3 regions of the Streptosporangium sp. 'caverna' genome follow, and region 1 is predicted to be linked to each of the others. Evidence: riboswitches for the same ligand, from Rfam matches in the RefSeq annotation. Region 1 holds a riboswitch; each other region holds the start of a gene.
What was found. Region 1 has a riboswitch for thiamine pyrophosphate ahead of thiC (phosphomethylpyrimidine synthase ThiC). Riboswitches for the same ligand answer to the same signal wherever they lie in the genome.
Positions count from the first base shown of each region.

Region 2: another riboswitch for thiamine pyrophosphate. It lies ahead of DKM19_RS47450 (cytosine permease); the one in region 1 lies ahead of thiC (phosphomethylpyrimidine synthase ThiC).
Region 3: another riboswitch for thiamine pyrophosphate. It lies ahead of DKM19_RS36180 (TenA family protein); the one in region 1 lies ahead of thiC (phosphomethylpyrimidine synthase ThiC).

Region 1 covers NZ_CP029711.1:3,948,685-3,958,501, forward strand. The annotation lists gene DKM19_RS17430 (helix-turn-helix domain-containing protein) at 1-694, opposite strand, end outside; gene DKM19_RS17435 (SRPBCC family protein) at 776-1,207, opposite strand; gene DKM19_RS17440 (acyl-CoA dehydrogenase family protein) at 1,276-2,457, opposite strand; gene DKM19_RS17445 (class I SAM-dependent methyltransferase) at 2,535-3,143, opposite strand; gene thiC (phosphomethylpyrimidine synthase ThiC) at 3,214-4,947, opposite strand; TPP riboswitch at 4,940-5,052, opposite strand; gene DKM19_RS17455 (CDP-alcohol phosphatidyltransferase family protein) at 5,147-5,743, shown strand; gene DKM19_RS17460 (mannose-1-phosphate guanyltransferase) at 5,747-8,248, shown strand; gene DKM19_RS17465 (FHA domain-containing protein) at 8,642-9,154, shown strand; gene DKM19_RS17470 (MerR family transcriptional regulator) at 9,181-9,817, shown strand, end outside.
Region 2 covers NZ_CP029711.1:10,955,654-10,965,470, forward strand. The annotation lists gene DKM19_RS47435 (GPP34 family phosphoprotein) at 1-447, opposite strand, end outside; gene DKM19_RS47440 (rhodanese-like domain-containing protein) at 584-907, shown strand; gene DKM19_RS47445 (hypothetical protein) at 1,676-2,377, shown strand; TPP riboswitch at 2,632-2,743, shown strand; gene DKM19_RS47450 (cytosine permease) at 2,734-4,080, shown strand; gene DKM19_RS47455 (methylated-DNA--[protein]-cysteine S-methyltransferase) at 4,228-4,812, opposite strand; gene DKM19_RS47460 (PAS domain S-box protein) at 4,939-6,834, shown strand; gene DKM19_RS47465 (ATP-binding protein) at 6,991-7,455, shown strand; gene DKM19_RS47470 (membrane protein insertase YidC) at 7,606-8,301, opposite strand; gene DKM19_RS47475 (DUF6412 domain-containing protein) at 8,368-8,634, opposite strand; gene DKM19_RS47480 (hypothetical protein) at 8,631-8,816, opposite strand; gene DKM19_RS47485 (response regulator transcription factor) at 8,993-9,688, shown strand; gene DKM19_RS47490 (sensor histidine kinase KdpD) at 9,685-9,817, shown strand, end outside.
Region 3 covers NZ_CP029711.1:8,400,217-8,410,033, reverse strand. The annotation lists gene katG (catalase/peroxidase HPI) at 1-674, opposite strand, end outside; gene DKM19_RS36190 (Fur family transcriptional regulator) at 708-1,145, opposite strand; gene DKM19_RS36185 (phosphocholine-specific phospholipase C) at 1,570-3,783, shown strand; gene DKM19_RS36180 (TenA family protein) at 4,045-4,731, opposite strand; TPP riboswitch at 4,719-4,817, opposite strand; gene DKM19_RS36175 (TetR/AcrR family transcriptional regulator) at 4,880-5,467, opposite strand; gene DKM19_RS36170 (aldo/keto reductase) at 5,631-6,650, shown strand; gene DKM19_RS36165 (LLM class flavin-dependent oxidoreductase) at 6,897-7,739, shown strand; gene DKM19_RS36160 (TIGR03619 family F420-dependent LLM class oxidoreductase) at 7,967-8,875, opposite strand; gene DKM19_RS36155 (hemerythrin domain-containing protein) at 9,075-9,776, opposite strand.

The sequences.
Region 1 (9,817 bases):
TCGTATGGGCGGCGAGGTCGTCAAGGCTCACCTCCTCATGCAGGTGCTCATGCATGTAATCGGTGATAAGCCGCATCGCGGTGTCGCCGAGCGCGGAGGGATGGACGTCTCTCCTCCTGCTCACCTCCGACCCGTACAGCAGGTGCGTGGCGAGCAACTGCGCGATCGAGTCCGCGTACAGGGGTGGGGCGCCAAGCCGCAGCGCCCTGCAGACGGCCCGGCCCGCAGCGGTGAGGAGAGGGTCCTCCAGCAGCAGCGCATCCGGCAGCCGGCGCGACCACGGGCCCTTCACGCCAAGAGCCTCGCAGGACTCGTCGATGAGGTCCGCGGACAGATGGATGTGCAGAGACTCCAGCCGCTGACCGGGATCGGCGCGCCAGCGCAGCATGCTGATGTTCCCGGGTGCGGTCACACCGATTGACCCGGGGTGGTAGTTCGCCTTCTGCCAGAATCGCCCTTTGCGGCTTTCGATCGTGTACGCCCCGCTGGTGACAAGCACGAGCAGCAGGTCGGGAGACTGCGCGGTGGCGAACTGCGCGGCCTCGATGGGGTCGCGATAGATGCGGGCGAGGATGGTCTGCCAGCCCAGCTTGCCGCTGCACAGCTCCCGGCACGCGGGGAGGGCACGCTCCGCCAGGAGGCTGCGCGCGAAGATTTCGGCCGGACGGCGCATCGGTGATGGCTGCCGGGTCATGGCAGATCCGTCGATATCATCGATCTCGATGATATGACATCACCGATACTGGCAGGTCACCGAGGTATCGCGGGTGTCACCTCACGAGAGGCCGTCCTGGAAACGCTTGTGCAGGGAGGCCAGGCCGGGCTCGAAGACGCCGCGGGTGAGGATCTTGTTGAGCTTCGCCTCGTCGTCGGCCTCGAAGGTGGCCTGCCACTCGATGAACGCCTGGCCGCTGTCGGTGACGGGGGCGATCCGATAGGTGGCCCGGTAGTTCGTGACCGCCAGCGGGGACTCCAGGATCTCGTAGGTCGCGGAGCGGGCGTCGTCGTCGAGGACGAGCAGCCGCTCCCTGAAGGTCCCGCCCGGTCCCTCCATCCGGCGCACCGCCCCCGGCTGCGTGGCCGCGCCCTCCTCGATCACGCAGGAGGTCATCCCGGGCAGCCACTCGGCCAGGTTGCCGAAGTCCCTCAGGTAGCTCCACACCTCGTCGGCGGGGGCGTTGACCACGGTGCTGGCGTAGACGGACATCGACCACTCCCTTGGGCTCGCTCAGATCTGCTCAATGGTCTTCCCCCGTGGCGCGCGTGGCAACCGGCTCAGAAACTTCTGGGCAGTCCGAGCACCTGGGTGGCGAGATGGTTCAGCAGGAGTTCCTCGGTGACGGGGGCGACCCTGCCGATGCGGGCGTCGGCCAGCAGGCGGGCGACCGGATACTCCAGGGAGTAGGCCATGCCGCCGTAGGTCTGGAACGCGTGGTCGGCCGCCTCCCAGGCCGCCTGGGAGGCGGTCAGCTTGGCGATGTTGGCCTCGGTGCCGCACGGCCGCTGCCGGTCGAACAGCCACGCCGCCTTGTAGAGCATCAGCCTGGCCAGCTCGATCTTGGCCTTGACCTGGGCGAGCGGGAAGGCGATGGCCTGGTTGGCGCCGATCGGGCGGCCGAAGACCTCGCGCTCCTTGGCGTACTGCACGGCCACTCTCAAGGCGACCTCGGCGCCGCCCAGCGCGGAGGCGGCCAGCAGGATCCGTTCGGGATTGAGGATGTCCCACAGCACTCGCGCGCCCTGGTCGACCTCGCCCACCACGTTCGCCGCGGGCACCCGCAGGTCGTCGATGAAGACCATGTTGGACGGGGTGGTGTTGGCGCCCATCTTCGGGATCGGCTGGAAGGTGAGCCGCCCGGCGGCGACCGCCTCGGGGACGTTCACCAGCAGGACCGTCAGGCCGTTGCTGCGGGGCTTGGCCTCGGCGGCCGGGATGGTCCGGGTGACCAGGAGCATCCAGGTGGCGCGCTGCACGCCGGTGATCCAGACCTTCTGACCCTTGACCACGAACTCCTCGCCGTCGCGGCGGGCGAAGGTGGAGATGCCCAGGGCGTTGGATCCGGCGTCCGGCTCGGTCAGGGCGAAGCAGGTCTCCAGCTCGCCGGTGGCGAGCTTGGGCAGCAGCTCGCCGCGCTGCCGGGGGCTGCCGTGCCTGGCCAGGGTCAGGGCGCCGAAACCGGGGGTGAGCACGTAGGTGAACGCCGAGCCGCCGGCCGAGCCGGACGCGGACAGGGTCTCGGTGGCCACGGCCAGCTCCAGGAGACCCTGCCCGCCTCCGCCGTACTCCTCGGGCACGGCCAGGCCGAGCCAGCCTCCCTTGGCCAGCTCCGCCCAGACCTCCTCCGGCCAGCGCTTCTCGTTCTCGCACCGCTGCCAGTAGTCCAGGTCGTAGCGCGCGCAGATGTCGGCGACGCCGCGCTGGACGGCGAGCGCGCTCTCGGGAAGGGTGAAATCCACCGTGATCAACTCCATTCTGATTGCGGGCGCAATCGTAGAACGAAGTTCGATCAAGCTCTACCGTCTCGCGGGGCCGATCAGGCCGAAGCGCCCGCGTGCCCGTGAGGCCTGCGCGCGTGATAGACGAAGGCCGGCGGCACGTTGCCCCACACGGTCCGGCCCAGGACGACCTCTTCGAAGGTGTCGGACAGGCGCTTCTTGAAGCGCCGCGCGGGCGGCAGGCGCTTGGCGAAGCTGTAGGCGAAAGTGGTGAAGGCCGTGTGGGGACCCATGATCGCGATGACGGCGTTCAGCAGGTTGGTCTGCGTCTCTGAGGAGAACGCCGCCCAGGGGAGCCCGCTCACGATCACGTCGGCCTTGCCGAGGCCGCGCTCCTGGAGCAGCTGCGGCAGCCGTACCGCGTCGTCGACCACGACGTCAACCTTCGGGTTCCGGGCGGCGAGGAACTCGGCCAGCCTCGGGTTGATCTCGACGGCCAGGTGGTGCCCCCGGCCGCCCAGCCGGCGCTGGATCTCGGCCGTGAAGGCGCCCGTGCCGGGGCCGAGCTCGACGATCACGGGGTCGCCCCGGTGCGGGACCGGTGCCGTCACCGCCTCCGCCAGCCGTCGCGAGCTTGGCGCCACCGCTCCGACGGTCCCCGGGGAGCGCAGCCACTGGCCCAGGAAGAGCGTGGTGTCATTGGTCATGATGTGAAGGGTAGAGGGTGCGCGGGGGCGGACGGCACGGCCGCCCGCCCCCGCGCCTCGTCAGGCGTCCTCAGAGGTTCTCGACGGGCAGATAGACCCGGCCGCCCTCACGGGAGAACTCCTCGGACTTCTCTCTCATCCCGGCCTCCAGGGCCTCGGCGTCGGTCAGACCGCGTTCCTCGGCGAACCTGCGCACGTCATGGCTGATCTTCATGGAGCAGAACTTCGGGCCGCACATCGAGCAGAAGTGGGCGGTCTTGGCGGGGGCGGCGGGCAGCGTCTCGTCGTGGAAGGACCGGGCGGTCCCGGGATCCAGGGAGAGGTCGAACTGGTCCTCCCAGCGAAACTCGAACCGGGCGTCGGACAGGGCGTCGTCCCAGGCCTGCGCTCCCGGATGGCCCTTGGCGAGGTCGGCCGCGTGCGCCGCGATCTTGTAGGTGATCACGCCGGTCTTCACGTCGTCCTTGTTCGGCAGTCCCAGGTGTTCCTTGGGCGTGACGTAGCAGAGCATGGCCGTGCCGTACCAGCCGATCATCGCCGCGCCGATGGCCGAGGTGATGTGGTCGTAACCGGGAGCGATGTCGGTCGTCAGCGGGCCGAGGGTGTAGAACGGGGCGTCGTCGCAGAGCTCGCGCTGCAGGTCCACGTTCTCCTTGATCTTGTTCATGGGGACGTGGCCCGGCCCCTCGACCATCACCTGGACGTCGTGCGCGTGAGCGATCTTCGTCAGCTCGCCCAGCGTCCGGAGCTCGGCGAACTGGGCCTCGTCATTGGCGTCGGAGATCGACCCGGGGCGCAGGCCGTCGCCCAGCGAGAACGCCACGTCGTACCGGGCCAGGATCTCGCAGATGTCGGCGAAGTGTTCGTAGAGGAAGCTCTCACGGTGATGGGCGAGGCACCAGGCCGCCATGATCGAGCCTCCCCGGGAGACGATGCCGGTCCTGCGCCGCGCGGTCAGCGGCACGTGGGCCAGGCGCACCCCCGCGTGGACGGTGAAGTAGTCCACGCCCTGCTCGCACTGCTCGATCAGGGTGTCGCGGTAGATCTCCCACGACAGGCCGGCCGCGTCGCCTCCGGCCTTCTCCAGCGCCTGGTAGAGCGGGACGGTCCCGATCGGCACCGGGGAGTTGCGAATGATCCACTCGCGGGTGGTGTGGATGTTGCGTCCGGTGGACAGGTCCATCACGGTGTCGGCGCCCCACCGGGTCGCCCACGTCATCTTGTCCACCTCCTCCTCGATGGTGGAGGCCACGGCGGAGTTGCCGATGTTGGCGTTGATCTTCACCAGGAAGTTGCGGCCGATGATCATCGGCTCGCTCTCCGGGTGGTTGACGTTGGCCGGGATGATCGCCCGTCCGGCGGCCACCTCGGCACGGACGAACTCCGCGCTCACGCCCTCGCGGACCGCGACGAACTCCATCTCCCGGCTGACGCGGCCGCGCCGGGCGTAGGCGAGCTGGGTCACCGGCGCGCCCGCCGCCCGCAGCGGCCGGTCGCCGTCACCGGTGAAGACCGCGTCGAGGGAACGGAGGTCGCGGGCCCAGGCGCCCCGGTCCCGGTAGCCGTCGTCGCCCGGCGTGCCCGGGCGGCCGCCGTACCGGGCCGTGTCGCCCCGTTCCAGGATCCAGTCCTCACGCAGGCGCGGCAGGCCGCGGGTGATGTCGACGGCGTGAGAGGGGTCGGTGTAGGGGCCCGAGGTGTCGTACAGCGTGACCGTCTCCCCGTTGGTCAGGCGCACCTCGCGCATGGGGACGCGCAGGTCACCCTGATAGATCTTGAAGCTGGAAATACGCGCGGAAGTCATCGCGCAAACTCCCTTCGCCGGCATTACCCGGAGCAGGTTCTGGCGGTCGGCGGCTGCAGTAGCCGTCCTCTCAGCCCGGTCCTCCGGGCTCCCGCGTTGGTTGATCAAAACCATAGACGCTCACCTGTGCGCCCGCCATCCCCCCGGTCGCAGCCGACGCAGTAGTCTCACCATCAGGTACGGGGAGGGAGACATATCGGTGAATCCGGAAGCATCGGGAGCCGAAGATCGAATTTGGACGGTTCCCAACGCGTTGAGCTTGGCGAGGCTTCTCGGCGTACCGGTCTTCCTCTGGCTGGTACTGGGCCCGAAGGCCGATGGCTGGGCCGTCGCGTTGCTGATGCTGGCGGGATTCTCCGACTGGCTCGACGGCAAGATCGCACGGGCCTGGAACCAGACCAGCAGGCTCGGCCGCCTGCTCGATCCGCTGGCCGACCGGCTCTACATCCTGGCCACGCTGTTCGGCCTGGCCATGCGCGGGATCATCCCCTGGTGGCTCGCGCTGGCGATCCCGCTGCGGGACGTCATGCTGCTGGGCATTCCCCTCATCCTGCGCCGCCTCGGGTACGGCCCGGCACTGCCGGTGCACTTCCTCGGCAAGGCGGCCACCGCCAACCTGCTCTACGCCTTCCCACTGCTCTTCCTCGCCCGCTACGACGCCTGGTACGCAGATCCGGCCCAATTCGTCGGCTGGTCGCTCGCGATCTGGGGAACAGGTCTGTACTGGTGGTCGGGGGTGCTGTATTGGGTACAGGTGCGTCAGCTCATGAGCGAGGCCAAACGCCTTAAGAGGTGATCTGTGAAGGCCGTTGTGATGGCGGGCGGAGAGGGAACTCGGCTCCGGCCGATGACCGCGAACCAGCCCAAACCTTTATTACCTGTGATCAACCGGCCGATCATGGAGCATGTGCTGCGGCTGCTGAAACGGCACGGGTTCACCGAGACCGTGGTGACCGTGCAGTTTCTGGCCGCCCTGGTCCGTAACTACTTCGGCGACGGCGACGAGCTCGGCATGAGCCTGTACTACGCCACCGAGGACACGCCGCTCGGCACCGCCGGCAGCGTCAAGAACGCCGCGGACAAGCTCCGTGACGAGCGCTTCCTGGTCATCTCCGGCGACGCGCTGACCGACATCGACCTGACCGACATGGTCAGGTTCCACCGTGAGAACGGCGCGATGGTCACCATCGGGCTCAAGCGCGTCCCCAACCCGCTGGAGTTCGGCATCGTCATCGTGGACGACCAGGGCCGGGTGGAGCGCTTCCTGGAGAAGCCCACCTGGGGCCAGGTCTTCTCCGACACCGTCAACACCGGTATCTACGTGATGGAGCCGGAGGTCCTCGACGAGATCGCCGCCGGCGAGTCCGTCGACTGGTCGGGCGACGTGTTCCCGAAGCTGCTGGAGCGCGGCGCCCCCCTGTACGGCTACGTCGCCGAGGGCTACTGGGAGGACGTCGGCACCCACGAGAGCTATCTCAAGGCCCAGGCCGACGTGCTCTCGGGCCGCGTCAAGGTGGACATCGACGCCTTCGAGGTCTCCCCGGGCATCTGGGTGGCCGAGGGCGCCTCGGTGGACGCCGACGCCATCCTCAAGGGCCCCCTCTACATCGGCGACTACGCCAAGGTCGAGGCAGGGGCCGAGCTGCGCGAATACTCCGTGCTGGGCAGCAACGCCGTGGTCCGCGAGGGGGCCTTCCTGCATCGCGCGGCCGTTCACGACAACGTCTACGTGGGGCCGAGCGCCCACCTGCGCGGCTGCGTCATCGGCAAGAACACCGACCTGATGACCGGCGCCCGGGTCGAGGAGGGCGCCGTCGTCGGCGACGAGTGCATCATCGAGGCCGAGGCGTACATCTCCTCCGGCGTCAAAATCTATCCTTTCAAGACCATCGAGGCCGGGGCGGTGATCAACAACAGCGTCATCTGGGAGCCGAGGGGCCAGCGCAACCTGTTCGGCCCGCGAGGGGTGTCCGGGCTGGTCAACGTGGAGATCACCCCCGAGCTGTGCGTCCGGCTGGCCAGCGCCTACGCCACCACCCTGAAGAAGGGCGCCTCGGTCATCACCTCCCGAGACTCCTCCCGCGCCGCGCGGGCGTTCAAGCGGGCCGTGATCAGCGCCCTGAACGCCAGCGCGATCAACGTGCTCGACCTGGAGGCCGCCGCGCTTCCCGTCGCCCGCTTCCACACCGCCAGGGAGAAGGCCGTCGGCGGCATCGCGCTGCGCACCACCCCCGGCGACCCCCAGAGCGTGGACATCGTCTTCATGGACGAGAACGGCGCCGACCTGTCCCCGGCGGCCCAGCGCAAGCTGGACCGGGTCTTCGCCCGCCAGGAGTTCCGCCGGGCCTTCCCCGGCGAGATCGCCGAGCTCAGCTTCCCCGCGAGGGCCGTGGAGGACTACACCCACGAGCTGCTGCGCTGCGTGGACATCACCGGGGTCCGCGACGCCGACATGAAGGTCGTGGTCGACTGCGCGGGCGGCACCTCCTCGCTGGTGCTGCCCAGCCTCCTCGGCAGGGTCGGGGTGGACGTGCTCACCGTCAACAACCGGCTGGACGACGCCTCGCCCACCGAGACCTTCGCCGAGCGCCGCCGCGACCTCCAGCGCCTCGCGGAGCTCGTCAGCTCCTCCAGGGCGGCCTTCGGGGTGCGGTTCGACCCCGTGGGGGAGCGGGTCGCCCTCGTGGACGAGATGGGCCAGCTGATCAGCGAGGAGCGGGCCCTGCTGGTGGTGCTGGACCTGGTCGCGGCCGAGCGGCGCGGCGGCCGGGTGGCGCTGCCGGTCACCACCACCCGGGTGGCCGAGCAGGTCTGCCGGTTCCACGGGGTGCAGGCGGAGTGGACCTCCACCGCGATCGACGCGCTCACCGCGGCCGCCAGAAGGCCGGAGATGGTCTTCGCGGCCGATGGGCGGGGTGGTTTCATCGTGCCCGAGTTCGGGCCCACGGTGGACGGCCTGGCGGTGTTCCTGCGCCTGCTCGGCCTGGTGGCCAGGACCCGGCTGTCGCTCAGCCAGATCGACGCCAGGATCCCCGAGGCCAAGCTGCTGCGCCGGACGGTGCCGACCCCGTGGGCGGCCAAGGGCGCGGTGATGCGCTCGGTCATCGAGGCCGCCGAGCACTACCGCATCGACACCACTGACGGGGTGCGGGTCGTCGCCGAGGACGGGAGCTGGGCCCTGGTGCTGCCCGACCCGGCCGAGGCCGTCACCCACCTGTGGGCCGAGGGGTTCGACGTCGACTCCGCGCAGGTCATGATCGAGCACTGGGCGCGGGTGGTGGAGGAGGCCGCCGGCGGCTGAGGGGCACTCGTCCGATCCCGGTCACCCGATGAACACGGCGAACACAGCGAACCTGGCGCGCACGGCGCGCACACGGCAACACGCACGCAGCGAACGGCGCGTACGACACGCACGGTGAGCACAGCGGAACCACACGGATGCGGAGACACACATCAACACGCGGAAGAGACGGTAAACACAGCGAATCCAGCGCGGCGGCATGGACCGGAGGCAGTACCGGCTGTAACTTTGTCACCGACCGAACCCGCGGTCCAGCGTCAGCCTTGACCTTCGACTCTCATCACTGTAGGTTGCGACATTCGCAGTCTGAACAAATACTTGAGAAGCGAAGAAGCGAGGCGCGCATCCTGAGCACCGTTGCCGCGTCTTCGCGGTAGGAGGCCGAGCCGATCGATGCCGAGCGTCTACTGCACGCAGTGCGGTCATGCCAACCCTGAGGATGCCCGTTTCTGTTCACACTGCGGGTCGCCGCTGAGTAGGGTCGAAGCACCCGAAGTCAGCACGTCGACCATTTCCCTCTCCAGGATCGAGACCTACGAGCCGGAGATCGGAGAGGCGCCTCTTGCCGACCGACAGGACGTGGATCGGCTGCCTCCGGGCACCGCCCTGCTGGTCGCCAGGCACGGTCCCAACGCGGGCAGCCGCTTCCTTCTGGACAGCGACCTCACCACCGTGGGCCGCCATCCCGCGAGCGACATCTTCCTCGACGACGTCACCGTCTCGCGCCGTCACGTGGAGTTCCGCCGGCACGGTGGCGGGGTGTTCACCGTCTGCGACGTCGGCAGCCTGAACGGCACCTATGTCAACCGTGAGCGGATCGAGGAGGTCCCCCTGTACGGCGGGGACGAAGTGCAGATCGGCAAGTTCCGCCTGGTCTTCCTCACCCGTGGCGCCGCTGGAGGATGATGAGCTCGCAGGCCGCTCGTGCGCACATGAGCATCGGGGAGGTGCTCGCTCTCCTGCAGAGCGAGTTCCCCGACGTCAGCATCTCCAAGATTCGTTTCCTGGAGGGCGAGGGGCTGATCGAGCCGGAGCGCAGTCCTTCGGGCTACCGCAAGTTCACCTACGCCGACGTCGAGCGTCTGCGCTACATCCTCAGTGAGCAGCGTGACCGCTACCTGCCACTGCGTGTGATCAAGGACCATCTCGAGGCGGCCGACCGCGATGATCGGCCGGCCTCGAAACCGCGGGTCGTCCCCGACGACGCGCCCCCCGAGGTCCGTCTCAGCCGCGAGGAGCTGCTCGCCGCCGCCGAGCTCGACGAGGAGACCCTCACCGAGCTGGAGGACTACGGCCTGCTGGCCGCCGTGGCCCGCTACTACAGCGCCGAGGCGCTGGCCGTGGCCCGCAGCGTCGGCGCCCTGGCGGCCTTCGGCCTGCACGCACGTCACCTACGGGCCGTCAAGGCCGCCGCCGAGCGCGAGGCCGGGCTCGTGGAGCAGGCCGTCGCCCCGCTGCTGCACCGCCGCGGACCGGGCGCCATCGACCAGGCCGACGAGACGGCCAGGGAGATAACGGGTCTGCTGCTGGAATTGCACGCCTCACTTCTGCGTTCGGGCGTTCGTGGGG
Region 2 (9,817 bases), 4.3 Mb from region 1:
CTCGTCGGGATCGGTCCCGGACAGCACGCTCTGGACGCGCTCGCGGATTCCCCGCTCAATGCTCGGATCCCGCTCCGGGTAGCGGGTGGAAGGGAAGATCCCAAGGATCTTGCGCTGCTCCTCGCGCAGCACGCCCCGCTCTGCCAGGCGGGAGAGCAGGCGCTTGCGAAGCTTGGTCGAATGGAACTTCTGGACCCACCACTCGGGCTTGCGCTCCCTCGGCTCCCCGGCGATCCTGGCCAGTGCCGCGTCGAGCTCCTCGTCCCCGAGGGGGGTCGCATCGCGGACGGTGACCTGCTTGCCCGCGAGGTCGATCCGGTCGTGGATCGCCAGCTCCGCCAGTATGGCGCCGCCAAGTGCGGCGTCCAGCTCCGAGGAGCCGATCAGTTGCCTGCCCTCCGCCTCGCTGTAGGCGAGGAGGAGCACTTCCTCCGCGATCGTCGTCATCGCTCGACCCTACGTCGTGAGCACCATGTGAGGGCCGAGCGCGAGGGATGGCCCACGAGCTCGCCTTCTGGGGCGTTCCCTGAGCCTCCGAGCGGCTTTGGGACACATTCGGTGAAGGACTTGGGACAATGGGTTCATGAGTGTTCCTGAAATCGAAGTGCAGGCCGTGCCGGATGATGCGTTCCTGCTCGACGTACGCGAGATCGACGAGTGGCGAGCGGGCCACGCGCCCACCGCCGTCCACATCCCGCTGGGCGAGCTGCAGGCCCGGGCCGGAGAGGTGCCCAAGGACGCGCCCGTATACGTGATCTGCCGCCTCGGCGGTCGTTCCGCGAACGCCGCCGCCTGGCTGAACCATGTCGGCTGGGATGCGATCAACGTCGGTGGCGGCATGCAGTCCTGGGACCTCGCGGGCCGTCCCATGATCGGCGAGAACGGTGGAGACCCGTTCGTGGCCTGAGAGCCGGTAAGAACGCCGGGGCCGTCCTTCATCCCCCGGATCCCGGGCCGATCCGCCCCGGCCGGTGTGAGCACACCGGGAGGCGTCATCCGGGGCGGGGGTGTGCGCGGCCCTCGCGGTACCGGTCGCCGGTGGATCCCGCGATCAGTCTCCAGAGGTCCCTCCAGGTCTGGAGAGAGCAGGCCTCCAGACCTGGAGGAGCGGTTTCGACGGTGGTCACCGCACGACCGAGACGGGACGGGGTGGCAGAAGCCGCGCCTCGCCCGAGCTTCCGTCCCCTTCGGTCCCTGCGCTCGCGGCACCGGCCGCGATGGGCTCGCTCAATACAGAAGCCCCTGAAATAGCGTCGATATCTCATTTTTCTTCATTCCGTCACGTTTCACGGAATCATTGTTGCTTAATCCGTAAGACGATCGTTTCGTAGCATGAAGATTCGGTCCCACCCCGGAAATTCGAGGCGCCGACCGACATTCGTGGCCTTTTGGCGCCCATTCGTGAAGAGTGGGGAAGTTGTCGTAAACTCCCCTTGTCTTCCTGTGATCATGGCTCTGAGCTGCCCATATGCGCTCTCGCGGCAAATTTTCGTCGCGGATGATCCCCATCGACTTCCCTGAGGGCGGATCGACATCAATGCATTTGGGCATAAATATTAGGTGGACTTAATAAATTATCTTCAATTCATTTCTTTACTCGGGTTTTCAATGGCAATGGGCGGAGAACAATCCGTCCGGGCGTCCAAAGACGCCGCTGTCATTGAAAGGGACTCTTATGCTTCGTCTTCGGAATATTGCCGTCGGTACCGCCGCGATCGCCGCTTTCGGCCTGGCCGTGCTCGGCACTCCTGCGATCTCCAACGCCGCCACGACGGACCCCGCACCCGAGGCCTCCAACGCCGCCCCGATGGACCCCGCTCCCGAGGTCTCCAACGAGGCCCCGATGGACTCGGCTCCTGCGGTTTCCAGTGAGGCCCCGATGGACTCGGCTCCTGCGGTCTCCAACGAGGCCCCGATGGACCCCGCTCCCGAGGTCTCCAACGAGGCCCCGGCGGACTCGGCTCCTGCGGTTTCCAGTGAGGCCAAGGCGGACTCCGCTCCTGCGGTTTCCAGCGAGGCCCCGGCGGACTCCGCTCCTGCGGTTTCCAGCGAGGCCCCGGCGGACTCGGCTCCTGCGGTCTCCAGCGAGGCCCCGATGGACTCGGCTCCTGCGGTTTCCAATGAGGCCAAGGCGGATTCCGCTCCCGAGGTTTCCAGTGAGGCCAAGGCGGACTCGGCTCCTGCGGTCTCCAGTGAGGCCAAGGCGGATTCCGCTCCCGCCGCCGCGCAGGCGGACCTGTGCGCGAACGTCAAGGCCGCCACCGGGCCGTTCCTCAGCCTGGTCGGCGCCAGGCTGATGCCCCTCGGCACCGCCCTTGACATCAGCTCCGACATCACCGGCGCGACCGTGCCCCAGATTCTCGGCTGCCTCGTCTAAGAACCGTTTCGCCTCACCACCGGGTCCTCGCGTGATGCGGGGGCCCGGTGGTGTTCGCGTTCGGGCCCGGTGCGGAACCACTCGTCCGGAGACCGAATGCCTGCAGTACGGCCGTGGGCGCACGGTCTCGCCGCTTACGCGGCCGTGCGCCCACGAATTCGTACCGTGGGATGGGCGCTTCAGCCCGGCGCTGGCTGAACACGGACACATAGGGCATCATGAGGGCGCGAGCTGGGATGATCCCGGCTTTGCGCACCAACCGACGCGGGAGCTTGGGGCAACCAGGCTGAGAGGGCAGCTACAGCTGCTGCCGACCGCATGAACCTGTCCGGGTAATGCCGGCGTAGGGAGCGTTAATGACGCCTGCCATCGTTGATCACAGCGCGGCCGAGGCCCCTCTCACCCTCGACGAGGCACCCCCCAAGACCCTCGGCGCGCTCGATCAGGGCGCGTTCTGGGCCAATCTGGGTGTCAGCCTGCTCGGGTTCTCCTTCGCGCTGTTCCTGATCAATCCCCTGCTCGACGAAAACCCGCTCACCTTCACCGCGGCGCTGGTCGCGGCCCTCGTCGGCAGCCTGATCGGCACCGCGATGGTCGGCCTCGCCGCGGTGCCGGGAGCGCAGACCGGCCAGCCCGCCATGGTGCTGCTGCGCGGGCTGTTCGGCGCGAAACTCTCCTACGTCCCCACCGTGCTGAACATCATCCAGATGATCGGATGGGGCGCGTTCGAGCTGTGGGTCGTCGCGATGGGCGCACAAGCGATCTTCGGATCGTCGGTCCCCTACGCGGTCTGGGCGATCGTGGCCGGGGTCCTGACGACGGCGCTGACCATCTACCCCCTGGGAGCCATCCGGCTGATCCGGCGTTTCGTCACGGTCGGCGTGATCATCTCGATGGCGTGGTTCGCGGTGGTCTTCTTCCGTGACACCCCCGTCCAGACCGGCGGCTCCTGGGACGCCTTCGCGCCGGCCGTGGACTTCGTGGTCGCCCTGTCGGTGTCGTGGGTGCCGGTCGCGGCGGACTACGCCCGGCACTCGCGCTCCAGCCGCGGGGCCTTCATCGGCGTCGTCGGCGGCTACACCATCGCCCAGGTCGCCTGCCTGGCCGTCGGCGTCTACGCGGTGGCGCTCGCCGGGCACAACCTGGTGCTGGAGCAGCCGACCGCCGTGTTCGCCCCGTTCGTGGCGGCCCCGCTCGGCGCGCTGTTCTTCGGCATCCTGGTGCTGCGCGAGACCGACCAGTCGTTCGCGAACGTCTACTCCACGGCGATGTCGCTGCAGAACCTGATGCCACGGGTGGACCGCCGGATCTTCTCCGTGATCATCGGCGTGCTGACCACGGGCATCGCCCTCGTCATCGACGTCAACTCCTACAGCGCGTTCCTCAGCATCATCGGCGCGGTGTTCGTGCCGATGCTCGGAGTGCTGGTGGTCGACTACTTCCTGCTCGGTCGCGGCAGAGACTGGAACACCTCGGAGAACGCCCCCTCGCGCTGGCTCATGGTGATCCCGTGGGTGCTCGGCTTCGTCACCTGGTGGCTGCTCGCCGCGCCCTCGGCGGTGTCGTGGTGGGCGCAGATCTGGGACGGCGTCAGGGGAGCCATCGGGTTCACTCCTCAGCCGTGGATGAGCGCGTCGATCGGCGCGTTCCTCGTCGCGGGCCTGCTCACCCTGGGCATCGGCCTGCTCCGGCGCCGCTCCTGACCCTCCGGGCGCCGGGGTGGTTCCGGACCCCGTGGGTTCGGCGCACTCCGGCGTCCCTCCGCGATCCCCGGGCTTTTGGCGAGCCCGGGGCCTCGTGGCTTCGGCGTGCCTCCGGTGCCGTCGCCGGACTTCCGGATGCTCGGCGGCCTACGAGCCGCCGGGTGCGTGGCCTGCGCCGTTGGCCTCGATGCGCAGCAGCCGTTCCTTGACGGCCGGGCCTCCCGCGTAGCCGCCGAGGACGACCTCGCTCTCGACCACCCGGTGACAGGGCACGATCACGCACACGGGGTTGCTGCCCAGCGCGTTTCCGACCGCGCGCAGCGCCCGGGGCCTGCCGATCCGCTCGGCGATCTCGCGGTAGGTGGTCACCGTCCCGTACGACACCGCGAGCATCATCTGCAGCACGGTCCTGGCGAACTGCGTGGCCAGCCGTAGGTCGATCGTTGTCGTGAAGGCGCGCAGCCGGCCGGAGAAGTAGGCGTCCAGCTCCCGGCGGACCGGGTCGAGACGCCGCGCGTCCGGCCCGATGAACGTGCCGACCTCCCTGCTGACCCGCTCGAAGACGATGTTCTCGTCCTCGTAGCTGCATGCCACCACGCCCCGGTTCGTCACGGCGAGGGTGAGGCGTCCCACCGGGCCGTCGAGAGTGCCGAACGCGATGTCCGGATGGCTCGTCCCGATGTAGTTGGGCGAGGTCACCCGTAGCAATGCATCGATGTCGCCGGATGACATGGCCCCACCCTTTCGTATCCAGGTGTGTGGTGACCGCAGCGTATCGGACGGATCGCCCCGGCGAGTGGCGACACGTGCGGGGCGAAAGTGCCAAGATCAGGCTGGTGGAAGCGGCACTATGGATACGTGGGGTACGACGGGGCCGGAAGTGACGGTGGCATCGGCCATGTGGCCGTTGCCGGTGCTCCCCATGCGATCGTCGCCGGTGCTCCCAACGCGATCGTCGCCCTTGACCGGGACGAGACCGTTCTCACATGGAATCCCGCCGCGGAACGCCTGTTCGGCTGGTCGGCCGGGGAGATGCTCGGCCGCCGCGCGCCGGTGGTCCCCGAAGAGCTGGTGGCCGAGCACAACGCGGTTCTCGAGCGCGTCCGCACCGGCGGTCAGGTGTCGTTGCGGACCAAGCGGTTCCACCGGGACGGCAGCCTGTTCGACGTGCGGGTGGACACCAGCGCGCTGCGCTCGGAGACCGGCGACCTGCTCGGCTATGTCAGCGTCTACCACCTGGCCCAGGACGACGAGACCGCCGACGACCGGACCTCCCGCCGGGCACAGCTCGTCCGGAGGCTCGCCGACGTGGTCGCCGACATCAACGCGGAGCGGGAGCTGCCCGCCGTGCTCGACCGGATCGCGGCCAGCCTCACCGAGCTGACCGGAGCCGACGCGGGCGGGTTCGTCCGCATCGAGGGCGACCGGCTCCGTCTCGTGGCCCGCCACAAACTCCCCGAATCGCTGCACGGCTCCACCGCCGACCTCCGTACCAGCCTGGTCGGCAAGCTGCTGCGCGGCGGCAGGACCGTGCTGCTGGAGACCGGCGACCAGGGCCGGCTGGACGAGCTGATCTGGTCGCGGCTGCCCGGCCTGCACACCATCGCGCTCGGCCTCGCCGCGATGGGCGGCCGGCCGTACGGCGCGCTGTACGCGCTGTTCGCCAAGCGCAAGGTCGGCCATCTGGAGCTGGAGCTGCTGGAGCTGCTCGCCGGGCATGCCGGGATCGCCGTCGGCAACGCCATGGCCTACCAGGAGGCCGAACGGCAGCGCGCCCACGAACGGGCGGTGTTCGACGCCAGCGCCGACGGCATCGCGGTCCTCGACGGTCTGGGCCGGGTCGTCCAGTGGAACCCCGCGGCCACCGAGCTGACCGGCTTCCACGCGGCCGAGGTGATCGGCTGGCCGCCGCCGTTCCAGCTGCCGGAGCCGGGCGACAAGCTCACCCTCCAGCTTCCCTCGGGCACCTGGCTGGACGTGCTCTGCGCGGAGATCGTGGAGACGGGAGAGATCGTGGTCGACTTCCGCGACATCACCCGGAGCAAGGAGCTGGAGGAGGCCAAGGACCTCTTCCTGGCCACCACCAGTCACGAGCTGCGCACTCCGATCACCGTGGTCCGCGGCTTCGCCAGCACGCTCGACGCGCGCTGGGACAGCATGACCGACGCCGAGCGCCGTTCCGCCGTGCACACCATCGCCGAACGGGCGCGTTCCCTCAGCCAGCTCATGGACCACCTGCTGCTGGGCTCCCGGGCCGGAGCCGGTGAGCTGACGCTCAGGATCGAGGGCTTCGACCTCGGCGAGCTGGTCCGGGCCGCCACGCTGGGCCTGCCGGTCCTGCCCGAGCTGCATCGGATCGAGGTGAACGTCCCCGAGGACCTGCCTCTGGTCTCCGGCGACGCGTTCGCCACCGACATCCTGCTGGGCCAGCTCCTGGAGAACGCGTTCAAGTATTCACCGGACGGCGGTCTGATCAGGGTCGAGGCCTGGGTGGACGGCGATCAGGTGGTGCTGGTCGTCGACGACGAGGGCGTCGGGATCGCCCAGGCCAGCCGGGAGCACGTCTTCGAACGCTTCGTCCAGGGGGACAGCGGTGATCGCCGCCGGTTCGGCGGGGTCGGCCTCGGCCTCTACATCGTGCGGAGCCTGGCACGCGCCCAGGGCGGCGAGGTGTCGGCGCACCCGCGTCCCACCGGTGGCACTCGAATGCGGCTGGCCTTGAGCATTGCCGACACGCCCGGCCCCCTTACCTAACCGACACGCCGATGCGGTAACGAGTCGGTCACGGAAGAGCTGATCTATTGTCGAATGTGCACAAGCTGTAATTGACACCCGGTTTCTAAGACCATCTAACGGGGCATTTCGGTCGTACAGGGGTGTGTTCCTTAGGGGGAACAGGGATACGGGGAGGTGAGTGCGTCGAGCGTCGTGTTGTTGCCGTATGCACCGTCCAGCGTCGCTGTCGCACGTCAACGCCTCTCCTCTGACCTGCAGGAATGGGGCGTTTACGAAACCGCGATCGATGATGCGGTGCTCGTGGTCAGCGAACTGTTGAGCAATGCGCTTCGTCACGCGCACCCACTGCCGTCGGGGCAGATCAGAGTGGCGTGGCGCTGGGCCGAAGAACACGTCGAGGTTGCGGTGAGTGACGGTGGCGCTGCCACCGAACCTCGGGCAGGCCGCCCCACGCTCTCCTCTCTGGGGGGACGGGGCCTCGGCATCGTCGAGTATGTGGCTTCCCAATGGGGGGTCAGGCACGAGGGCGAGACCACCACGGTGTGGGCGGTGGTTACCGCTGTCAGCACTGTCAGTAATGGCCAGGTGGGCAACGGCCAGGTCTCCGTCGCCGAGCCCGCCCTGCGGGAATGCGGTTAGCTCCTGTCCTGCCTCACGGTGTGGTGAGACAGGACAGGAGCTCGCAGATCAGCACCCGGCAAAGTGCCACCCGGGCCGGTGCCCGGTGAGCCGCCGGACCGAGTGGAGAGCGCTCCGGGCCCGGTCGGTGTCGGCCGGGGCGGAACGGGGTCAGTGCCCGGCGAGCGCCGGACGGTGCAGGAAGGCCCGCTCACCGGCCGCCCACGAGGTGGTGACGAGCAGATAGATCCCCGCCGCCAGCGGAAGCACGGCCGCGGCCAGCACCGTCCCGAACGGCATCAGCGGCATGACCCCGCGCAGGAACTCCGGCTGGACCTCGTCGCTCATCGTCCGCCGTATGCGCTGTGATGTGATAAATGCCACAACGAGCAGCATCAGAAAGAGTCCGGCGAAGACCAGCGTCGGCCCGCTGAGCAATCCGAACCCGGCCACCGTGCTCGCGAACTGCTGTCCCAGCGGCACCCCGAACAATCCATGGGTGAGGAGCGCGTTGGCGTTCCCGGCGATCGTCGAAGAGATGAAGACCTGGTACATCACCATGAAAAACGGCATCTGGGCGACCCCCGGCAGGCAGCCGGCCAGTGGCGAGGTCTTCTCCCTGGCGTAGAGGGCGGACAGCTCTCGCCGGAGGCGCTCGGGGTCGCGGCCGTACCGCTTTCTCAGCTTCTGGACCTCGGGCGAGAGCCGCGCCCTGGCCCGCTCGCCCCTGGCCTGCATGACGCCGAACGGCAGCAGCAGGAGCCGGACGCCGAGGGTGAACACGATGATCGCCAGTGCGGTGGAGTTCAGGGGCTGGGCGAGCGCGGTGATGAGACCGGCGGTGAACTCGATGACGGAGTCGAACATGGGAGCCCTTCTGACTGGAATGGAATCAGCACAGAAGGCGCCCGCGATCCGGACGTGTCTGGGTGGCTACGCGGGCGCCGAGCCCGCCGAGGGTGCTCTGGACCGGGACCGCCCGGCCGCGTCGGGGTCGCGCTGCCGGACGAACATGGTCCGCCTGGCCCGGTCGCGCCGGGAGAGCGGCGAACGCCGTCCCGCTTCCGAGGCGACGGGAACCTGACGAAGCGCCCAGGCGAGCAGGAGCACACCCAGCCCGACCACGGCGGTCGCCGTCATGAGCCCGCCGCCGTCGAACAACCAGACGGAGAGCGTCTGGAGGGCGAGGAGCAGGTTCACTTGCCGGACTTGCCGGACTTGCCGAACTTGCCGACCACGGTGACCGCGGCGACGGCCACGACGGCCACGAGAGCAAGGAGGAACGCGAACTTGAGAAGCCCGAAGAGTGCCGGCAGCACGAGCCCGAACACCACGTAGAGCGCGAGCATGACGCCCAGAACTGCCATCACGATACGACCCATGCGGACCACCGTACGTCCTCGGCCGGAGCGGAGAGAGTCGGAACCATAACGATCTAGTGATCACGGATCGGAGGCGAGGCCACGGGGAGCCCGCGGGCCGGTGGCGGAGTCAGGGAGTGCTTACGGACCGGTGACGGGACTGAGCAATCCGCCCGTCCGGGCCTACCGTGGGGACCATGAGCGCACGGATTCTGGTGGTCGACGACGATCCGATGGTCGCCGAGGTCGTGGCCCGCTATCTGGAACGCGACGGCCACACGGTCGAGTGTGTGGGAGACGGCGAGGAGGCGCTCAGACGAGCGCTGGCCGATCCGCCGGACCTGCTGGTGCTCGACCTGATGCTGCCCAGAATGGACGGGCTCCAGGTCTGCAGGAAGCTCAGGGAGCGATGGCCGGTTCCGGTGATCATGCTGACCGCGCTGGGCGACGAGATGGACAGGGTCGTCGGCCTGGAGACCGGCGCCGACGACTATGTCACCAAGCCGTTCAGTCCTCGCGAGCTGGCCCTGCGGGTCCAGTCGGTCCTGCGGCGGGCCCGCGGCGTCTCGGTGCCCTCCGGCGTCGGCGTGCTCAGGGACGCCGAGCTGACGGTCGACGTCGGCGCCCACGAGGTGCGGCTCGGCGACGAGGAGATCATGCTGACCGCCCGCGAGTTCGACCTCCTGGCCCACCTGATGCGCAACCCCCGTCAGGCCTTCAGCCGCTCCACCCTGCTCAACCAGGTCTGGGGCTGGTCCTTCGGCGACTCCTCCACGGTGACGGTCCACGTCCGCCGCCTCCGCGAGAAGATCGAGCCGGACCCGACCGTCCCCCGGCGCATCGTCACGGTGTGGGGTGTCGGCTACCGCTACGAGCCCCTGGCACTGCCGTGATCCCCGAGATGCTGCTGATCGTCGCGGTCACGGCCGGGCTCGGCCTGCTGGTCGCGGTGGCCGGGCTGGGCCTGATGCGGCTGCTGCGGGAGCGGTCGATCGGGGTGATGCTCGCGGTGGTCGCCGTGG
Region 3 (9,817 bases), 4.5 Mb from region 1:
ACAGCGGCGAGGGGGTTCTCGAGCTCACGGTCGCCGGTGTAGCGCTCGTCGTCGAGCCAGGTGGACTCGGGGCCCCAGTAGACCTCCTCCTCGGGCTCCCAGACGTCCGCACGGCCGCCGGCGTAGCCGAAGGTCTTGAAACCCATCGACTCCAGGGCGACGTTGCCGGTGAGGATCATGAGGTCGGCCCACGAGAGCTTCTGGCCGTACTTCTTCTTGACCGGCCACAGCAGGCGGCGGGCCTTGTCCAGGTTTCCGTTGTCCGGCCAGCTGTTGAGGGGGGCGAAGCGCTGCTGGCCGGCCCCGGCGCCGCCACGGCCGTCACTGATGCGGTAGGTGCCCGCGCTGTGCCATGCCATCCGGACCATGAGCGGGCCGTAGTTGCCGAAGTCGGCCGGCCACCAGTCCTGCGAGGTCGTCAGCACCTCCGCGATGTCCCGCTTCACGGCCGCGAGGTCGAGGGAGTTGAACGCCTCGGCGTAGTCGAACTCCTCGCCGAGGGGGTTGGCCACGGCGGGGTTCTTGGCGAGGATCTTCAGGTTGAGCCGCTCCGGCCACCACTGGCGGTTTCCGCCACCCTGGGTCGGGTGCGGGACGCGCTCGTGCGCGACCGGGCAGCCGCCTCCGTCCTCCGCCTTCGCGTCTACGACGATTGCATCATGGTTCTCAGACATGGAAATCCTTCTGGATCAAGGGGATCATGGTGCTCAGGAACTGCGAGTGGTGGAACAGGCGGGGCACAGGCCCCAGTAGATGACCTCGGCCTCTTCGATCGAGAACCCGTGGTCGTCGGACGTGGTCAGGCAGGGCGCCTCGCCGACCGCGCAGTCGACGTCGACGACGGCACCGCACGACCGGCACACGATGTGGTGATGGTTGTCCCCGACGCGTCCCTCGAACCGGGCCGAGCTGCCGGCCGGTTCGATGCGGCGTACGAGTCCCGCCGCGGTGAGCGCGTGGAGGGCCTCGTACACGGCTTGAAGGGAGATATGGCCCACGCGATCGCGCACCCCGGAGGCGAGCGCCTCGACGCCGAGGTGATCACCGTCCCGGACGGTCTCGAGCAGTGCGACGCGGGCGGCCGTCACCCGCAGACCCGCCCCGCGTAGCTCCTCGGCTGTGGTCGGAGCCTTGGGTGCGGTCATCGCGCCAGACCTACCTTCATAAACACGAACTATCCAAGACAACGAATGACGCAAGTCTAGGGCCGTGCCAGGCGATGTTAGTCCCGCCGTGGAGTGGCGTGCCATCCGGTCGGCGGGCCGGTGGGAGCGTCACGGCCGGGCGGTCTTTGGCAGCGGAGCGAGCACGTGTACGCGAGGTCGACGAAGAGGGGCGGCGACTGCCGTGGAGGCATCGGCCGGCAGTGAGGCGCCGGCCCGGAGACGTGCTGTCCGCTGAGGTCCGCCGTCGTTCGCTCCCCTGGCTGTACTCGGGGTTATGCGGCGCTATACGGCGCTATACAGACGGCCCCAACCGGCAATTCCGGCTTCGGTTTCCCGTCGCTTGGGAGCAAGGTCGCGGGGCTAGCGTCTCCTGGCACGTCCCCGCACTCGGAGGTCTTGAGCCGTGTCTGAACTGTCCCGCAGAAATTTCCTCGGCACCGCCGCCGCCATCACCGGAGCGGCCGCCGTCGGCGCCGCGTTGCCCAGCACGAGCGCTGCCGCTGCCTCGTCCGGCCATGAGCACGGCCATGAGCATGAGCACGATCATGAACATGGGCACGGCCACGAACACGGTCATACGCACGGAGACATCCGTGACATCAAGCATGTCGTCGTGGTCATGCAGGAGAACCGGAGCTTTGATCACTACTTCGGCACCCTCAAGGGGGTGCGCGGGTTCGGTGACCGCTCGACCATCCTGCTCCCGGGTGGCACGACCGTCTGGGAGCAGCCGGTGACGCCGACGGTCGGGGCAGCCACGCAGTACCCCTGGCGGCTGAGCGGGGCGAAGACCTGGAGTGGGGCGACGCCGCCGAGCGCCGAGCTCGGCGCCGCCAACTACGGCGGCACCGGTCACGGCTGGACCGACCAGCACGGCGCCTGGTACGGCGGGCTGATGAACGGCTGGTACTTCGCCAAGGGCGGCCCGACCACGCTGGGTTATCTGGACCGTCGCGACCTGCCGTTCCACCACGCCCTCGCCGACGCCTACACGGTCGGCGACGCGTACCACTGCTCCGTGCTCAGCGCGACCGGGCCGAACCGCACCTACCTGTGGGGCGGAACGATCAACGCGAACAAGAAGCACGGCAGCTTCACCGCCAACGACGGCGGCGACGAGCGCGGCAAGTTCCTGCCCTGGGAGTCCTACGCCGAGACGCTCCAGGCGGCGGGCGTCGACTGGCGGGTCTACCAGTGCGCCGACGACTACGGCGACAACGGCCTGGAGTACTTCAACACCTTCGCCAAGCTCGACCCCACCCAGGGCGGGACGGCCGCTCCGGGCGACGTCTACTACGACAACGGCGTGAAGAACGTCCCCGAGCCGGTCACCGGGCTGTCGGGCAACGCCGACAACCTCAACGCCGCGATCCGCGCCGACGTGCTCAACGGCACGCTGCCGCAGGTGAGCTGGGTCGTGAACAACCAGTTCTTCTCCGAGCACCCGGTCACGGCCCCGAGCAACGGCGCGTACTTCCTCCGCGGCCTCCTGGAGGCCCTCAACGCCGACCCGGACGTGTTCAACTCGACGCTGGTGATCATCAACTACGACGAGAACGACGGCCAGTTCGACCACGTCCCGCCGCCCATGCCGGCGCCGGGCGAGGAGGACGAGTTCGTCTCCGGCACCATGGGTCAGTACGGTGTCGTCGCTCCTCTCCCGGTCGGGCTCGGCTTCCGCGTACCGCTCATCCTCGTCTCGCCCTGGACGCGCGGCGGCTGGGTGACCTCGGAGGTCTCCGACCACACCTCGGTCATCCAGTTCATCGAGAAGTGGACGACCGCGAACGGCACGCCGGCCATCTCGCCCAACATCAGCGACTGGCGGCGCAAGGTCTGCGGCGACCTGACGGGCGCCTTCGACTTCACCAAGCCGGTCTACGGCCTGCCTCACCTTCCGGACACCGGGGAGCTCATCCCGGAGGTCCGGTACACCCCGCTGCCGGGTGACAACACGATGCCGACCCAGGAGGCGGGGACCAAGCGGGCCCGCCCGCTGCCGTACCAGCCGAACGCCAACCTGACCAGGTTCACCGGCGGGCCGTCCGGCGTCGTGGCGAACCTGACGTTCAGCAACGTGGCCCCGTTCGTGACCAAGGCGAGCCACTTCGCCGTGTACAACAACCGGGCCGGGTCCCCGGCCCTGGCGCAGTACCCGGCCACGTTCCCGGGCCAGTACACCGTCGCGGCCCGGGCGACGGCGTCCGGAACCGGCGCCGTGGGCGTCTCCGCCGGCGACACCGCGTACGACCTCACCGTCACCGGGCCGAACCGGTTCCTGCGCCGGTTCGTCGGTGACCTCGCCACCGCCGGCAAGGACCTCGTCGTCGAGGCGACCTACTACGAGGGCAGGGCGACCGGGGAACCGAAGCTGAAGCTGTCGCTGCGCAACCGCGGGAACTCGCGCGTGAGGTTCACGATCACGCACAACAACTACATCTCGGGCAGGCCGCAGACCGTGAAGGTCGGCGCGCACGGCGAGGAGTCGTGGGCGGTGAGCCCGCTGAAGGTCAGTGACGGCTGGTACGACGTGACCGTCACGGCCGACTGCGACGAAGCCTGGTCGCAGCGGTTCACCGGCCACCTCGAGACCGGAGAGGCCAGCATCACCGGCTGATCCGTCACCGCACCGAGGGCTCGGCCCTGCCCGCCATGCCCGGACCACGAGCACCTCGCGGGCAGGGCCGGGCCCCATGGGTGTCACAAACTCGGCGACCTTACGCGACCTGCTGGTATTCGCCGATCAGCGGTCCAAGGTGGTCACGGCGCGACACCTGCCCGCCGAAGTGCGAACTCCTTGGGTGCCAGATCATGGAGATCTGGCACCCAAGGAGTTCCTCGAGGCGGTGAAGGCCTACTCGGCCGAGTTCGGCCGGTGTCAGTCGCCGGGCAGCCACTGCGCCGTGGGCCACGCCTCCCGGTGCCACGCGCTGTCCCAGAACATCCACTCGTACTCTGTGGCCTGGACGAACGCCTCGGTCATGGCCGCGCGGGTCGCGTCGTCCGCCGCGGCCGCCAGCCGGTCGGCGATCTCTTTGGCCTGCTCGACCGACTTGGCGAAGTCCGGATCGGCATAGGTGGAGATCCATGCCCGGTAGGGGTGGTCGGTGACGTCGCCGGTCTGCTTCAGAAGCGCCGCACCCACATCCTGGTAGACCCAGAAACACGGCAGAACGGCGGCCACGAGCACCGGGTACGGCGCGGCGAGCGCGGTGGCCTGCAGAAAGGAGGAGTAGCCGAGGCAGGTGGGCGAGGTCCGGATGCCGGAGAGATCGGCGGCGGTCAGGCCGTACTCCTCGATGTAGCCCTCGTGCAGGGTCCGCTCGGCGTCCAGCGCGGCGTGCGCGCTGCGCGACCAGAACGCGGCCTCCTGGGAATCGCCGGCCCGCACCGAGGCGGTGGCGAGCGCCTTGGAGAACGCCTCGAGGTATCTGGCGTCCTGCACGATGTAGAAGGCGAACCGCCGGCGGTCGAGTGTGCCCTCGCCGAGTGCGGTATTGAAGGGGTGCTGATGGATGGCTTGCAGCAGTGTGGCGGAACGTGCCCAGACGTCGTCGCAGAACATGACGTCCCTTCGCTAGTTCGAACTAGATCAGGTTCGACGGGTGTGCTCTCAGCCCCGGACATTCCGGGGCACCCCGCGTCGCGAACAAGGGTAACAGCCCGCTCATCCGCCGGACGCTGCCCCGTGAGGAACCCGCGGCCGGCGCTCCCTAGCGGAGGCGCAGTCCTGTGATGAGGAGCCCGACCATGCGACGCGCGTCGTAGCGGGGGTTGCTGCCCGCGCCGATGCAGAGATTGCCGACGCCGCGCAGCAGTTGGTAGGCCTCCATGCCGGGGGAGATCTCGCCCGCCGCGGCGGCGGCGTCGAGCAGTTGGTCGCACACGGGGACGAGGCGGTCGAGGAAATAGGCGTGCAGAGTCTCGAAGGCGGCATCGTCGGACTGCAACGCCTCGGCGAGGCCGTGCTTGGTGACCAGGAAGTCGACGAAGAGGTCGATCCACAGCGCCAGGGCGGTGTGCGGTGTGCTGCTGCTCGCCAGCAGTGCCGGACCGGCCTCGGCGCATGCCTCGACCTGGTGCCGGTAGACGGCGACGATGAGATCGGCTCGCGTCGGGAAGTGGCGGTAGATCGTGCCCACGCCCACGCCGGCCTTGGCGGCGATGTCGCGTACGGGCACGTCGACGCCGGAAGTGATGAAAGCCGCGGCGGCCACGCCCAGCAGCGTCTCCTCGTTACGCCGGGCGTCGGCCCGCTTCCGCGGGGCTGATGCCCCTGATCCACCGTCGATGTCGGCCACTGCGCGTCACTCCACTTGGCAAACGGAACAGCGTTCCGTATATTTATTAGCGGAACACGGTTCCGCTTGTCGTTTAGCGGAACAACGATCCGTTTGTTCAGGATGTCAGAGCAAGTGGGCCGGAACCAAGCCACGCACCTAACACCTCTCAGGGGGAACAGCCATGCAGTACCGCACCTTGGGCCGCACCGGTGTGCAGGTCAGCACACTCGTGCTCGGCGCGATGAACTTCGGCGGTCTGGGACACACCACCCAGGACGAGGTCACCGCCATGGTCGACGCCGCCCTGGAGGGGGGAATCAACCTCATCGACACCGCCGACATGTACAGCCAGGGCGAGTCGGAGGAGATGGTCGGCAAGGCCATCGCCGGCCGCCGCGACGACATCGTGCTGGCCACGAAGGCGAGCATGCCGATGGGCGACGGGCGCAACCATCAGGGCGCCTCGCGCCGCTGGTTGGTCACCGCGTTGGACAACAGCCTGCGCCGTCTGGGCGTCGACCATGTCGATCTCTACCAGATCCACCGGTGGGATCCGAGCACCGGCGACGAGGAGACGCTGTCGGCCCTGACCGACCTGCGGCGCGCGGGAAAGATCCGCTACTTCGGCTCCTCGACGTTCCCCGCGTACCGCATCGTGCAGGCCGAGTGGGCCGCCCGGGAACACCACCTGAGCCGGTACGTCACCGAACAGCCCAGCTACTCGATCCTGCAGCGCGGGATCGAGACCCACGTCCTGCCCGTGACCGAGCAGTACGGACTCGGCGTGCTGGCGTGGAGCCCGCTGGCCTCGGGCTGGCTGTCGGGCGCGGTCCGCGAGGGCCGGGCGATCACCACCAGCCGCTCGACGCTCATGCCGCAGCGCTTCGACACCGCCATCCCCTCCAACCGGGCCAGGCTCGACGCCGTCGAGCGGCTGGCGAAGGTCGCCGACGAGGCCGGTCTGACGATGATCCAGCTCGCGCTCGGCTTCGTCACCGCGCACCCCGCCGTGACCAGCGCGATCATCGGTCCCCGCACCATGGACCACCTGCATTCGCAGCTCGCCGCCGCGGACACCGTGCTCTCCGCCGACGTGCTCGACGAGATCGACACGATCGTCGCGCCGGGCGTCGACCTCGCCGCACACGAGAAGTTCGACACGCCGCCCGCCCTGCTTGACGCGGCGCGGCGACGTCGCTGATCGCTCATCACGTCGGTCACCAGGCGGCAAGTAGCCTGCGCACCCCCCGCCGCCTGACACGTCTGCCGCCTGACGCGTCGCAAGGGCAGGCGGGCAGTGACTTGCGCGCCCCTGCCGCCTGGCGTGTCGCAAGGGAAGGTCTTCAAAGGCTCGAGCCCCTGCCTGCTTCCGAACCGGAGCATGTCCCACCCATGTTGAAAGGACCGACCGCCCATGCCGCAAACACCCCGGCCTCGTTTCGGGATCATGACCGCCCCATCGCAGGTCGACTACCGCGACATCCTGCGGGTCTGGCGCGAGGCGGACACCATCCCGGAGATCGAGCACGCGTGGCTGTTCGATCACCTCATGCCGATCGGCGGCGACCCGAGCGGACCGACCCACGAAGGCTGGACGCTGCTCTCGGCCCTCGCGGCACAGACCCAGCGACTGCGTCTCGGTCTGCTCGTGACCAGCAACCGCTTCCGGCCGCCCGCGATGCTGGCCAAGATCGCCGCGACCGTCGACATCGTCTCCGGTGGACGGCTCGACTTCGGCATCGGCGCGGGCTCACGACCCGGCCACCCTCTGGCCCGGCGCGAGTATGAGGCACACGGCCTGCCCTTCCACGACTCCGCCCACGCCGTGGGGAGCCTCGCCGAGGCGTGCACGATCATCCGGCGGCTGTGGACCGAGACCGAACCGTTCGATTTCAATGGCACCTACGTCCAGCTCACCGGAGCGTTCTGCAATCCCAAACCCGTCCAGCGCCCCCACCCGCCGATCCTCATCGGCGGACGCTCGGCCCCCGTGCTCCGCGTGGTCGCCGAGCACGCCGACCTGTGGAACATCCCCGGCGGCGACATCGACGACGCCATCGGCCGCAGCGCACTGCTGGACCGCTACTGCACCGAGATCGGCCGCGACCCCGCCTCGATCACCCGCTCGATCCACCTGCCGGTCTCCTACGACCAGCCCGGCATCACCCGGGACGCGATCGGCGAGGCGACCGCCACCGGTTTCCGGCACATCGTCCTCGGGCTGTCAGCTCCCTACCCCGCCGACGTCGCCCGATGGGTCACCGACAAGCTCATCACCACGTCGGTCTAGAGCTCCACCCGTAGAGGGAATCTCCGCATCGCGTCTTCGTGGTCGTCGCAGGGAGATGGAGAGATCGACACACGCTCATCGGCATGTCCGGCTGATTCCATGGGGCGTCTACCTGTCGGGGGCAGCCGAGTGTCCTAGGTGAGCCAGACGACCTCGGACTCCGTACGGCCATGCGCCGCTGGGGCTTCAACACCAAGCAGCGGGACGAGTGTCCGTGGCGCGGCCGGTCACGTGTTGCGTGACCGTTCCAGGACCTGGTTGACGATCTCGAGTGCGTGATCGACGTCTTCGGCGATTTCCATCAGGTCGACGAACGCGTGCTCTACGGGGGTGTGCTGTTCCGCCCCGGTGATGGCGTCGACAACCTGATCGACGGTGCCCTCCGCCGTCGGGTAGACGCGAAGGATGAGATCGAGCTGGGAGGGGTCCCGGCCTTGCTCCGTCGCCATGTTCCTGAGCCGGTCGACGGGGTCGTTGACGGCGGCGGGGGAGAACTCCCATGCCGCGGAGCCCGGCCGCACGACCGGCAGCCAGCCATCGGCCCGCCGGGCGGCCCGGCGCATCGCTGCCGGGGAGTATCCCCCCAGGTAGATCGGCGGACGGGGGTGCTGGGCGGGCTTGAGATCGGTATAGGTCGCCGGGATGGTCCAGTATGCGCCGTGGTACTCGACGGGATTGTCCGACCAGTAGGCCTCCAGAGCATCGAGGCATTCATCCAGGCGCGCCCCTCGCTGCGCCATGGGGACGCCGACGGCAAGGTATTCCTCCGGTGACCATCCCACCCCCAGGCCCGGGATGAGCCGTCCGCCGCTGACCAGGTCGATACTGGTCAGCGAGCGGGCCAGCACGGCCGGGGGATACCAGGGGGCGTTGAGGACATTCGTGCCGATCTGGACATGTTCGGTGGAGACAGCCGCGATCGACAGGAGAACAAAAGGATCCAGGCGCGCGTGGAAAGCGCGGGGGATGGTGCCGTCGCTTCCGTAGCCCACGGTCGGGTTCACCGGAGCCAGCAGCCGGTCACCCACCCACAGGCTGTCCGCGCCCAGTTGCTCGGCCTGCCGGGCGAAGCGCGTGACCTCTCGCGGGTAGTGTGCCAGAGCTCCCAGCTGCGGAAGCGTGAATCCGATACGCACGATGCTCTCCATTTCGTCCAGATAGTTCAGGGCGCTGCGGACATCAAGAACAAGCATGTTCTCGGTGCCGCGGGCGGCAGATCCTCGGGTCCGGCAGATCCGGGATGGTGCCCCTCGCCCGAGGACAACGATGAGCACGCCGACCCGAGCTGCATGGCCTGGCTTGGGTGGCCCCTGAGAGGATGCGAACTCCCTAAGTTCACCTCTGAGAGGGTTTGAGCGGGGCGCTGCGGTGAGGCGTAGGTGTGCCGTGGACGCGTTCGGAATGGGCGGCAAAATCCCGGGGTCCCTGTTCCTCAAGCATCGTCCGCACCTCGGACGGCAACGAGGACAGGGTGTTCTCAATCACCTCGGGATTTGCTTCGTACAAGGTCATGCCGAAGACCAGAGGCATTTTCCCCGGCGGCAGCGCGGCCCCGGTGGAACCGGCCATGGCATGCCACTCGGTAGCGGTGACATATTTCTCCGCCAACGGCAGGATGTGCTGTTCTTCCAGGCCCATGTGCTCATAAAGCACTCCGTACAAGCCGTCCAGAACGTCGGCCAGCAGCTTGCCCCGCTCCGCGGCCGCATCCTGACGCCACTCGCCCAGCGCCGCGACGGACTGCACGGTGAGTTGTTCGATGCGCTCGTGGTGGCCTTCCATCATCTGGACGACAGGGCCGACCTCTTCGCTGCCGCGGTCCAGGAGCTTGGGCCACAGGTGAATGTCCTCGGCACGGTGATGCGCCTCCAGCACAGCCGTCAGGAAACCGATGTGCTCGGCGAGCAGGTGCGCGCGTTCGGTGTCTCCCGCTGCGACGTCGCGCACGAGCGCCGGCAGTGCGGCGAACTCGCGCCGGAACATGGCGTGCACCATGTACATGTCTCGGGTGTCGGCAGGCGTTTCAGGGCTCGTCACTGCATGCTCCTTACAAAATGGTCCTCGCCGGTCCGCGCGTC